Regions from separate parts of the Serpentinimonas maccroryi genome, predicted to be linked through region 1. Evidence: predicted binding sites of a transcription regulator. Region 1 holds the regulator's gene; the other holds the start of a gene.

Evidence for each region. The regulator sigma-54, encoded in region 1, starts transcription at its own class of promoters, with help from an activator protein. The targets are predictions, from matches to a motif close to TGGCANGNAANCTGCTTT.
Region 2: the regulator sigma-54 is predicted to act here: its motif matches at 2,455-2,472, upstream of glnA (type I glutamate--ammonia ligase).

What each region holds. Positions count from the first base shown of each region.
Region 1 is NZ_AP014569.1:2,354,671-2,359,714, reverse strand. It holds gene SMCB_RS10870 (TFIIB-type zinc ribbon-containing protein) at 85-447, shown strand; gene SMCB_RS10865 (THUMP domain-containing class I SAM-dependent RNA methyltransferase) at 663-1,994, opposite strand; gene rpoN (RNA polymerase factor sigma-54) at 2,011-3,777, opposite strand; gene lptB (LPS export ABC transporter ATP-binding protein) at 3,791-4,549, opposite strand; gene lptA (lipopolysaccharide transport periplasmic protein LptA) at 4,546-5,044, opposite strand, start outside.
Region 2 is NZ_AP014569.1:184,965-190,008, forward strand. It holds gene SMCB_RS00860 (16S rRNA pseudouridine(516) synthase) at 1-554, shown strand, start outside; gene SMCB_RS00865 (EI24 domain-containing protein) at 571-1,509, shown strand; gene SMCB_RS00870 (competence/damage-inducible protein A) at 1,506-2,327, shown strand; gene glnA (type I glutamate--ammonia ligase) at 2,528-3,943, shown strand; gene SMCB_RS00880 (hypothetical protein) at 3,979-4,716, shown strand; gene glnL (nitrogen regulation protein NR(II)) at 4,726-5,044, shown strand, end outside.

The DNA.
Region 1 (5,044 bases):
GAGATTGCCCGATATTCTGCTTTATTGCGCGCCCCAAAGGCCCTAGACTGCAAGCTCCCTTCAACTGGCCCCAAGGAGCCTTGCATGAAATGCCCCAACTGTGTGGATGTGGAACTGCTGCTGAGCGATCGCCAGGGTGTGGAGATCGACTACTGCCCGCAATGCCGCGGCGTCTGGCTCGACCGTGGCGAGCTCGACAAGCTGATCGAGCGCAGCCTGAGTCCGTCGCCCGGGCGCGCGCGCCATCAAGACGCCCCGCTGCGCCAGCCCGATTTCCAAGACTCCGACTTTCGCAAGCGCAGCGGCGGCGCTGCGCCGGGGGGACTGGGCGCCAAACTCGGCGGCTTGGCCGGGCTGGGTGGCCTCGGTGGTGGCCTGCCGGGTGGCTTTGCGGCTGGAAGCAAGCAGAAAAAGAAAAAATCGTGGCTCAGCGATATTTTTGACTGAAGCCCGGCCCCCCGCCTTGCCTGCGCAGACGAAAAAAAACCTGGCTCTAAAGGAGCCAGGTTTGAAAGCCTTTTTGCTGTCACACACAAAGGCACCCGCTCAGGGAGGAAAAGCGGGGGGCCGGGATTAACCAGCCCAGCGCAAGTGTAAACCAAGTTCAGCACAAGCATCAACTCGGGCTGCCAAAAATCCCCTATTGCGGAAATATGTATGCGCTATTGAGGGGGCTGGCTTTCGGGGCGGGTGCCGGCGCCGGCGCGGGGCGTGCGTGCGCTGCCCGCCACGAGGTCGAAACGAAACAGGCGGCACTCGATCGGGCCGTTCCACAGCGGCACCCGGCGCGAGGGTTTGAGCCGCATCTGTCCCGGCAGCTGCGGGTCGGGGGTCAGCAGCCAGGCGGTCCAGCCGGCGTAGTGTTTTTTCCAGTGGCTGGCCAGTTGCGCGAAAAAATCGGCGTTCTCCTGCCCATCGGCGTGGCGCGCGCTTTCGCGGCCTGCACCCTGGGCGGGGCCCGGGGGCGAACCCGGTTGCGCTCGCGCCCGCTCCTGTGCCGGCTGGCCGGCCACCCCGGCGGCAGCGATGCGCTCGCCATAGGGCGGGTTGAGCAGCATCACCCCGGGCGTGGGGCATGGCGGCAGGCGCTCGAGGGCGTCGCCGCCGCGCCACTCGATGGCATGCGCCACGCCAGCGCGTTCGGCGTTGCGGCGCGCAAAATCGACCATGCGAAAAGACACGTCGGAGCCAAACACCAAGGGCTGGCCACCGGGCAGGGGGCGCTCGGCGGCCTCGGCTTGCAGCCGCAGCGCCTGCCAGCGTTCGGGCCGGTGTGGCAGCAGGCGCTCGAAACCAAAGCGGCGCAGTTTGCCCGGCGCGATCTGCAAGGCGCGCTGCGCGGCTTCGATGGCCACCGTGCCGCTGCCGCAGCAGGGGTCGTAGAGCGGCTGCGGCTGACCTTGGGCGTCCAGGCCAGTCCAGCCGCTGGCGGCGATCATCGCGGCGGCCAGCGTTTCTTTGAGCGGCGCATCGCCCGTGTCGCTGCGCCAGCCGCGCTTGAACAGCGGCTCGCCCGAGGTATCGATGTAGAGCCAGACCTGATCCGGCCCCAGGTGGGCGTGCAGGCGCACCTGGGGTTGCACGGTATCGACGCTGGGGCGCTGGCCAAAGCGCTCGCGCATGCGGTCGCAGACCGCGTCTTTGATGCGCAGGGCGGCAAAGTTCAGGCTCTGGAACGGGCACTGGTGGGCCGTGAGCTCGACCTTGAAGGTCTGCGCGGGCGTGAACCACAGCTCCCACAGCACCTGGTGGGCGGCTTGGTAGAGCGCGTCTTCGTGCGGGCAAGGTTGCAGCGCCAGCCGCACCAGCACGCGCTGGGCCAGCCGGCTGTGCAGGTTGAGCCGCAGCACATCGTCCCAGGTGCCGGTGAGCTCGACGCCGCCGCGCTGGCGCTGCGCGCTGGCGGCCGCCGCTGGGCAGATGGCTTGCACTTCGGCCAGCAGGAAGTCTTCCACCCCGGCGGGGCAGGGCAGGAACAGGGTCAGGTTGTGCATGGTGGGCTGGGGCCGTTCAGAGCGCGCGGCGCAGATGGGTGGGGGCGATGCGCAGCGCCTCGCGGTATTTGGCCACGGTGCGGCGCGCGCAGGCGATGCCCTGGGCCTTGAGCAGGTCGGCGATCTGGTTGTCGCTCAAGGGCTGCTGGGGGTTTTCGGCGGCGATGAGCTGCTGAATCAGGGCGCGCACGGCGGTGCTGGAGGTGTGGGCGCCGGCCTCGGTGGCCAGCGCGGAGCCAAAAAAGTATTTGAATTCGAAGGTGCCTTGCGGCGTGGCCATGAACTTGGCGCTGGTCACGCGGCTGATGGTGGATTCGTGCAGCCCGACCTCGTCAGCGATTTCGCGCAGCACCAGCGGCCGCATGGCCAAGTCGCCGTGGCGGAAAAACTGGTGCTGGCGTTCGACGATGGCCGTGGCCACGCGCAAGATGGTGTCGAAGCGCTGCTGCACGTTTTTGATGAACCAGCGCGCCTCTTGCAGCCGCTGCTGCAGGCCGGCGTGGGCCTCGCCGCCCCGGCCTTGGCGCAGGGCCAGCGCGTAGGCGTCTTGCAGGCGCAGCCGCGGCAGCACCTCGGGGTTGAGCGCGACCTTGAAGCCGCTGCCTTGCACCGTCACGATCACGTCGGGGCGCAGCTGGTGCGGCTCGAGCACGGCAAAGCGACGGCCGGGCTTGGGTTCGAGGCGGGCGATGAGGCCAAAGGCGGCGCGCACCAGCGCTTCGCTGCAGCGGCACAGCTGCGCCAGGCGGCGGCTGTCGCGCCGCGCCAGCAGATCGAGCGGCTGCTGGCAGATGGCCAGCGCGGTGCGGCTCTCGGGGCTGTTGCGCAGCTCCAGTATCTGCAGCTGCAAGCACTCGGCCAAGTGGCGCGCACCCACACCGGTGGGCTCCATTTGCTGCAGATGCTCGAGGGCCTGCTGCAGCGCGTGCAACCAGTGCGCCAGCCGCGGGTCTGGCGCTGGTGGGTCGGTCGGCCCAGCGCGGTTGCCGGTGGCGGGTGCGCTTGCAATGAGGGATTCGCTGGCCTTGATCGCCTCAAAGGCGCGCTCCTGGGCGCACAGCGCCGCAGCCAATTCATCGAGCCCATCGGCCAGGTAGCCGTTGTCGTCGAGCGATTCGATCAGCGCGTGCAGCGCCAGCGCCACGCTGGGCTCGAGCCGCAGCGCCCCGGCTTGTTGGTGCAGGTGCTGCGCCAGCGACTCGGGCGCGCGCGCCCAATCGGGGCCCGAACCGTCGTCGGCGTCGGGCGCGGCGCCGTTGCGCAGCGCGCCCGGTTCGCCCCAATCGAGGCCTTCGCCCTGCGCTCCCAGCTCGCCCGGTTCGCCGGCCTCGGCTTGCGCGCCCATTCCCAGCGCCGCTGCCTCGCCATCCCAGGCGGCTTCGAAGGCGGTGTCGAGCGCCGGCACTTCGTTGGCCGATACCTCGTGGGCCGATACCTCATAGGCCACAGCCGAATCCATGCCGGATTGCGCATCCGCTTCGGGGCTGGCTGCGGCCCAAGGCGGCTCGGGCGGAGCGAGCGCGCTGGCTTCGGGCGCGCCGCCTAGGCCGTCATCGGAGGTGGAAGCTAGGCCACGGTCGGGGCTGCCATCGAGGCTGCCATCGAGGGAGTCGCTTGGCGTGTCGTCCGAGGTATCGCGCTCCAAAAAGGGGTTGTCGTCGAGCATCTGCCCCAGCTCTTGCTCCAGCTCCAGCGTGCTCAGCTGCAGCAGGCGGATCGATTGCTGCAGCTGCGGCGTGAGCGCCAGGCTCTGGCTCAAGCGCAGCGACAGTCCTTGCTTCATGGCGGCAGCGTGCTCAAAGGCGGAAGTGCTCGCCCAGATAGACCCGGCGCACCTCGGGGTTGGCCACGATCTCGGCCGGGGTGCCTTGGGCCAACACGCGGCCGTCGCTGATGATGCAGGCGTGGTCGCAGATGCCCAGCGTTTCGCGCACGTTGTGGTCGGTGATCAGCACGCCGATGCCGCGCTCTTTCAAGTAGCCGATGATGCGCTGGATCTCGATCACGGCGATCGGGTCGATGCCGGCAAAGGGCTCGTCGAGTAGGATGAAGCGCGGGTCGGTGGCCAGGGCGCGGGCGATCTCGACCCGGCGCCGCTCGCCACCCGACAGCGCCGGCGCGGGGGCATCGCGCAAATGGCCCACGTGCAACTCGTCGAGCAAGGCCTCGAGGCGCTGCTCGATGCGCTGCGGCGACAGCGGCCGGCCGTCGGGGTCGCGCTGCAATTCCAGCACCGCACGCACGTTCTCGGCCACCGTGAGCTTGCGAAAAATCGAGGCCTCTTGGGGCAGGTAGCCCAAGCCCATTTGGGCGCGGCGGTGGATGGGCAAGCCGTGGATCGCCTGTCCGTCCAGAAAGATGGTGCCGGCGTCGGGCCGAATCAGCCCCACGATGAGGTAGAACGAGGTCGTCTTGCCGGCGCCGTTGGGGCCCAGCAGGCCCACCACCTCGCCGCTGGCCACGCGCAGCGACACGTCTTTGACGACTTGGCGGCGGCCGTAGCTTTTTTGCAGCCCGCGCACGTCCAGGCTGCTGCGCGCTGCATCCGCCTTCACCGGCGCGGCTCCAGTTGCGGGCTGGGTTGCAGCGGCGGGGCGGGAGCGCGAGGTGCGGTGGCTGGCGTGGTGCCAGGTGCTGTGGCGGGCGTAGCGCCCGGTGGTGCCTCCGGTCGGGGCGTGATCACGGCGCGCACGCGCCCCAAGGGGTTTTCGGGGGTGCGCGCTGCCGTGCCGCCCTCGACCGAGAAACGCTCGGTTTGGCGGTTGATGACGATCAGGCTGCCGCTGGCTTGGTCGCTTAGCGCGCCAGCGCGCAGTCGGCGCAGCACCGCCTGGTCGATCAGGCGCAGCACACCGGTGGCGCTGTCGTACTCGATGCGCAGCGCCTCGCCTTCGAGCAGTTCGTTCAGGCCCGGGCGCTGCTGGCGAAAAAACGCGCGTTGGCCTGCGGCGCCTTGCAGCACCCCGGACTGGTTGCCTTGGGCATCCTGGCGCAACTCGGCGCGTTGCCCGCGCAGCAGCAGCGTGCCTTGGGTGATGACCACGTTGCCG
Region 2 (5,044 bases), 440 kb from region 1:
GCTCGCAAAAACCGGGCGCGTGGCCCAGCGTTTATAGCCTGCTGCCCAGCCCCCTGCGCCAGCGCCCGGGGGGCGCGGCCAGCGGCGTGCAGGCGGTGGGCCGGCTCGATCAAGACACCACCGGCCTGCTCTTGCTCAGCGACGATGGCGCCTTCATCCACCGCATGGCCTCCCCGCGCCACCACGTGCCCAAGGTGTACGAGTTGACTTGCAAACACCCGCTGCAGGCGGACCAGATCGAGCGCCTGCTGCAAGGCGTGGTGCTCGACGACGACCCGAAGCCGGTGCGGGCCGCGGCCTGCGAGGCGGTGGACGCGCACCACCTGCGCCTGACGCTCACCGAGGGAAAGTACCACCAGGTCAAGCGCATGCTGGCGGCCGTGGGCAACCGGGTCGAGGCCCTGCACCGCAGCCGCATCGGCCCCGTGACCCTGCCCGACGACCTTAAAGCCGGCGAGTGGCGCTGGTTGACGCCGGAGCAGGTGCAGTCCTTGCAGGCCCGTCAATCCACCCCCCTTGTGGCGGCGGCGCACGTGCACCCCGACGCTATCTGATACACAATGGTTCCCTATGCGCTTGGCCCTCGACTCCTTCTGGCGCGCGCTGGCCTATAGCCTGCACCCGCGCGTCATCGCTTGGTCTCTCATCCCGCTGCTGCTGATGGTGCTGGCGGCCTTTGCGCTGGCCTATTTTTTTTGGGATGGAGCCATCGCTTCGGTGCAGCTCTGGCTCGAGCAGTGGGCGCTGGTGGTGTTTGCCCTGCAGTGGCTGGAGTCGGTCGGGCTGGGTTTTCTGCAAGCCGTGCTGGCGCCGCTGATCGTGCTGCTGCTGGCCACGCCGCTGATCGTGCTCGCCACCTTGCTGCTGGTGGCCGTGGTGCTCACGCCGGTGGCGGTCGAGCTGGTGGCGCGGCGCCGCTTTGCCACCCTAGAGCGGCACCGGGGCGGCTCGTGGCTGGGCAGTTTGGGCTGGTCGCTGGGGCACACCGTGCTGGCGCTGCTGGCGTTGCTGGTGTCGCTGCCGCTGTGGCTGGTGCCCCCGCTGGTGCTGGTGCTGCCGCCCCTGATCTTGGGCTGGCTGAGCTACCGCGTGCTGGCCTTCGACGCGCTGGCCGAGCACGCCAGCCGCGCCGAACGGCACGAGCTGCTGCGCCGCCACCGCACCGTGCTGCTGCTCATGGGCGTGTTCAGTGGCCTGCTGAGTGCGGCCCCCGGTTTGCTGTGGGCCTCGGGCGCCATGTTCATCGCCATGGCCCCGCTGCTGGTGCCGGTGGCGGTGTGGGTGTACACGTGGGTGTTTGCGCTGGCCGCGCTGTGGTTTGTGCACTACTTGCTGGCGGCGCTGCAAGCGCTGCGCGCTGAAACCATTACCAGTGCCGCCTTGCAGCCCGATCTGCAACTGGCCCACGCCGCCACGGTCGAGCCCGAGCCAGAAGCTGCCCAGCCCGCCGCCCTGCCATTCAACCCGCCCGACGCCGCGGCCCCGGGCTTGCCGCCACAGCGCCCATGAGCCCGGTTCCGCGTTTTGGTTTGCTCGTCGTCGGCGATGAGATTTTGTCGGGCAAGCGCGCCGACAAGCACATGCCGCGGGTGATCGAGCTGCTGGCCGCGTGCGGTCTGGCTTTGGCTTGGGTGCGCTTTGCACCCGACGACCGATCCGCCCTGACCCACACCTTGCGCGAGGCATTGGCGGGCCGCGACGTGGTATTTGCTTGCGGCGGCATCGGCGCCACACCCGATGACCACACCCGCCAAGCGGCGGCCAGCGCGCTCGGGGTGGGGCTGCAGTTGCACCCGCAGGCGCGCGAGCTGATCGAGGCGCGCTCGCGCCAGTTGGCGGCACTCAAGGGTCACGCCTTTGAGCCCGAGCACCCCGAGCACCTGCAGCGCCTGCAAATGGGCGAATTTCCGCAGGGCGCGCGCATCATCCCCAACCCCTACAACCAGATTCCGGGTTTCAGCTGCACCAGCCCCAGTGGTGCCACCTTGCACGCCGTACCCGGCTTTCCCGTCATGGCTTGGCCGATGATCGAGTGGCTGCTCGAGCAGCACTACGCGGCCCATTTTCAGCGCGGCGCGCAGGGCGAGCGCTCGGTGATCGTGTACCAGGGCATCGAGGCCCAGCTGACGCCGCTGATGCGGCAGATCGAGGCCACGCACCCGCAGTGCAAGGTGTTCAGTCTGCCCAGCGTGGACCATCCCGAATACGGCCGCCACCTCGAGCTCGGGGTCAAGGGGCCGTTGCAGGCCGTGCAGGCCGCCTACGCCGATTTGCTGGCCGGCTTGCGTGCCGCTGCCGCCCACCTAGGCCCCGAAGTGGTGCGCTAGGGCCGCTGGAGCGCGTGCGCCCCACGGTGGTGCGCGTGCGCACCAAAAAAGTGCGCAAGGGCGGCTTGTGCGCGCGATGGCTTGTCCGCCGCAAAGCGCCGCACCGGCCGCTGGGCAGTCACCAAGTTGGCACAGTTGCTGCTATAAACTGTGCACAGATTTCTGGCCCCCCTTTTTTCAACGCAACCGGAGTATCCCAAATGAGCAAAAGCGTCGCCGACGTGATGAGCATGGTGCAAGAAAACGAAGTCAAGTTCGTTGACTTTCGCTTCACCGACACCCGTGGCAAAGAGCAGCACGTCACCGTGCCGATTTCGCACTTCGACGAAGACAAGTTCAGCTCGGGCCACGCCTTCGACGGCTCGTCGATCGCTGGCTGGAAGGGCATCGAGGCCTCGGACATGCTGCTGATGCCGGACCCGAACACGGCCCAGATCGACCCGTTTTTTGAAGAAACCACGGTCTTCATCCAGTGCGATGTGGTCGAGCCCAGCGACGGCAAGGCCTACGACCGCGACCCGCGCTCGATCGCCCGCCGCGCCGAATCCTACCTTAAGGCCTCGGGCTTGGGCGACACCGCCTACTTCGGCCCTGAGCCCGAGTTTTTCCTGTTCGACAACGTGCGCTGGAGCACCGAGCCCGGCCGCAGCTTCTACGAAATCGAAGAATACGAAGCGCCTTGGAACACCGGCACCAAGCTCGAAGGCGGCAACCGCGGCCACCGCCCGCGCACCAAGGGCGGCTACTTTCCGGTGCCACCAGTCGATAGCACGCACGACATGCGCGCCGAGATGGTGCTGATCCTCGAGAGCCTGGGCATCCCGGTCGAGGTCTTTCACCACGAAGTGGCCGGTGCTGGCCAGTGCGAGATCGGCACCAAGTTCAGCACCTTGGTCGAGCGCGCCGACTGGACGCAAAACCTGAAATACGTGGTCTGGAACGTGGCCAACAGCTACGGCAAAACGGCGACCTTCATGCCCAAGCCCTACCACGGCGACAACGGCAGCGGCATGCACGTGCACCAGTCGGTCTGGAAAGACGGCAAAAACCTGTTTGCCGGCGACGGCTACGCCGGCCTGAGCGATTTTGCGCTCTACTACATCGGCGGCATCATCAAGCACGCGCGCGCCCTCAACGCCATCACCAACCCCGGCACCAACAGCTACAAGCGCCTGGTGCCGCACTTCGAGGCCCCGGTGAAGCTGGCGTACTCGGCCAAAAACCGCTCGGCCTCGATCCGCATCCCCTACGTGGCCAACCCCAAAGGGCGCCGTGTGGAAGCGCGCTTCCCCGATCCGCTGATGAACCCCTACCTCGGTTTTGCCGCGCTGCTGATGGCCGGGCTCGACGGCGTCGAGAACAAAATCCACCCCGGCGAAGCCGCGACCAAAGACCTCTACCACCTGCCGCCCGAAGAGGACAAGCTGGTGCCCACGGTCTGCCACAGCCTCGATCAAGCGCTGGACTACCTGGACAAAGACCGCGCCTTCCTGACCAAAGGCGGTGTGTTCAGCGACGCCATGCTCGACGCCTACATCGAGCTCAAAATGGGCGAAGTCACGCGCGCCCGGGTCGAAGTCACGCCGACCGAGTTCGATCTGTACTTCAGCAACTAAAGGCGGGGCGCGCCGCCTGCTGCTATCATGGCCGGATGATGAGCAAGGCCTTGAAAACAGTGGGTGCGCGCAGGCTGCGGCTGCTGGCTGGGGCGGCTGCTGCGGCCGCCGCTGCCATTCTGGTGGCGCCCCCGGCGCTGGCGCAGGGGCAGATCTGGCGCTGCGGCAACGAGTACACCAACCAGCCCGGCGAGCGGCCGGAAGCCCGCGGCTGCCGCTTGCTTCAAGGTGGCAACCTGAGCATCGTCGAGGGCCGCCGTCCGGCAGCGAATCAGGCGGCGGGTGCGGCTGCCAGCAGCCCCGTTGCCTCCAATTCCGCTCCGCGCGCTCCAGCCAGCACCGAGCCGCGCCCCCCGAGCCAGCGCGTGGATCGCTCCGAGCAACAAGCTCGGGACCGCGATGCGCGCCTGATCTTGGAAACCGAACTGCGCCGTGCGCAAGAGCGCGTGCGTGAACTGCAAGCCGAATTCAACCAAGGTCGACCGCAGCCGCTGCCCAGCGAGCGCGGCGACGAAGCCCGGCTGGCGCAGCGCACCGAGGAGCTGCGGCGCCGGCTCGAGCGCGCCCAAGGCGACGTGACGGCGATCGAGCGCGAAATCGGCCGCTTGCCGTCGGTGCAAACGACCGCTGCTGCTGCTCAGGGTGGCGCTGCGGCGGGCCCCTCGGCCAGCGTGGTCGGTACTGGAACTGCGGCGCGGGCGGTGGCTGGGCCAGCGGCTGGGCAGTTTATTCCTCTGCCCGCAGCGCCCTCTGCGTCTGGCCCTGCCCGTTAGGTCCGGCGCATGAAGGCCACCACGCGGCCACGTACTGTGCCCGCCGTCGCCGGCGGGCCCCATTACCAAGCCCTGGATCGGCTCGCCACCCTGGTGGCGGTGGTCGATGCCGGCGGCGCCATCCGCTACGCCAACAACGCGCTCGAAGACGCGGTGGGTCTGTCGCGGCGCACGCTGGCAGGCTTGCCCCTGGCCGACTGGTTTACCGAGCCAAACCTGCTGCAAAATGCCGTTTCAGGCGCCAACAGCCACGAATACGCCGTCATCCGCTACGACGCGTGGCTGGTGCGGCTCAACAACGAGCCGCTGCCGGTGCATGTGGTGCTGG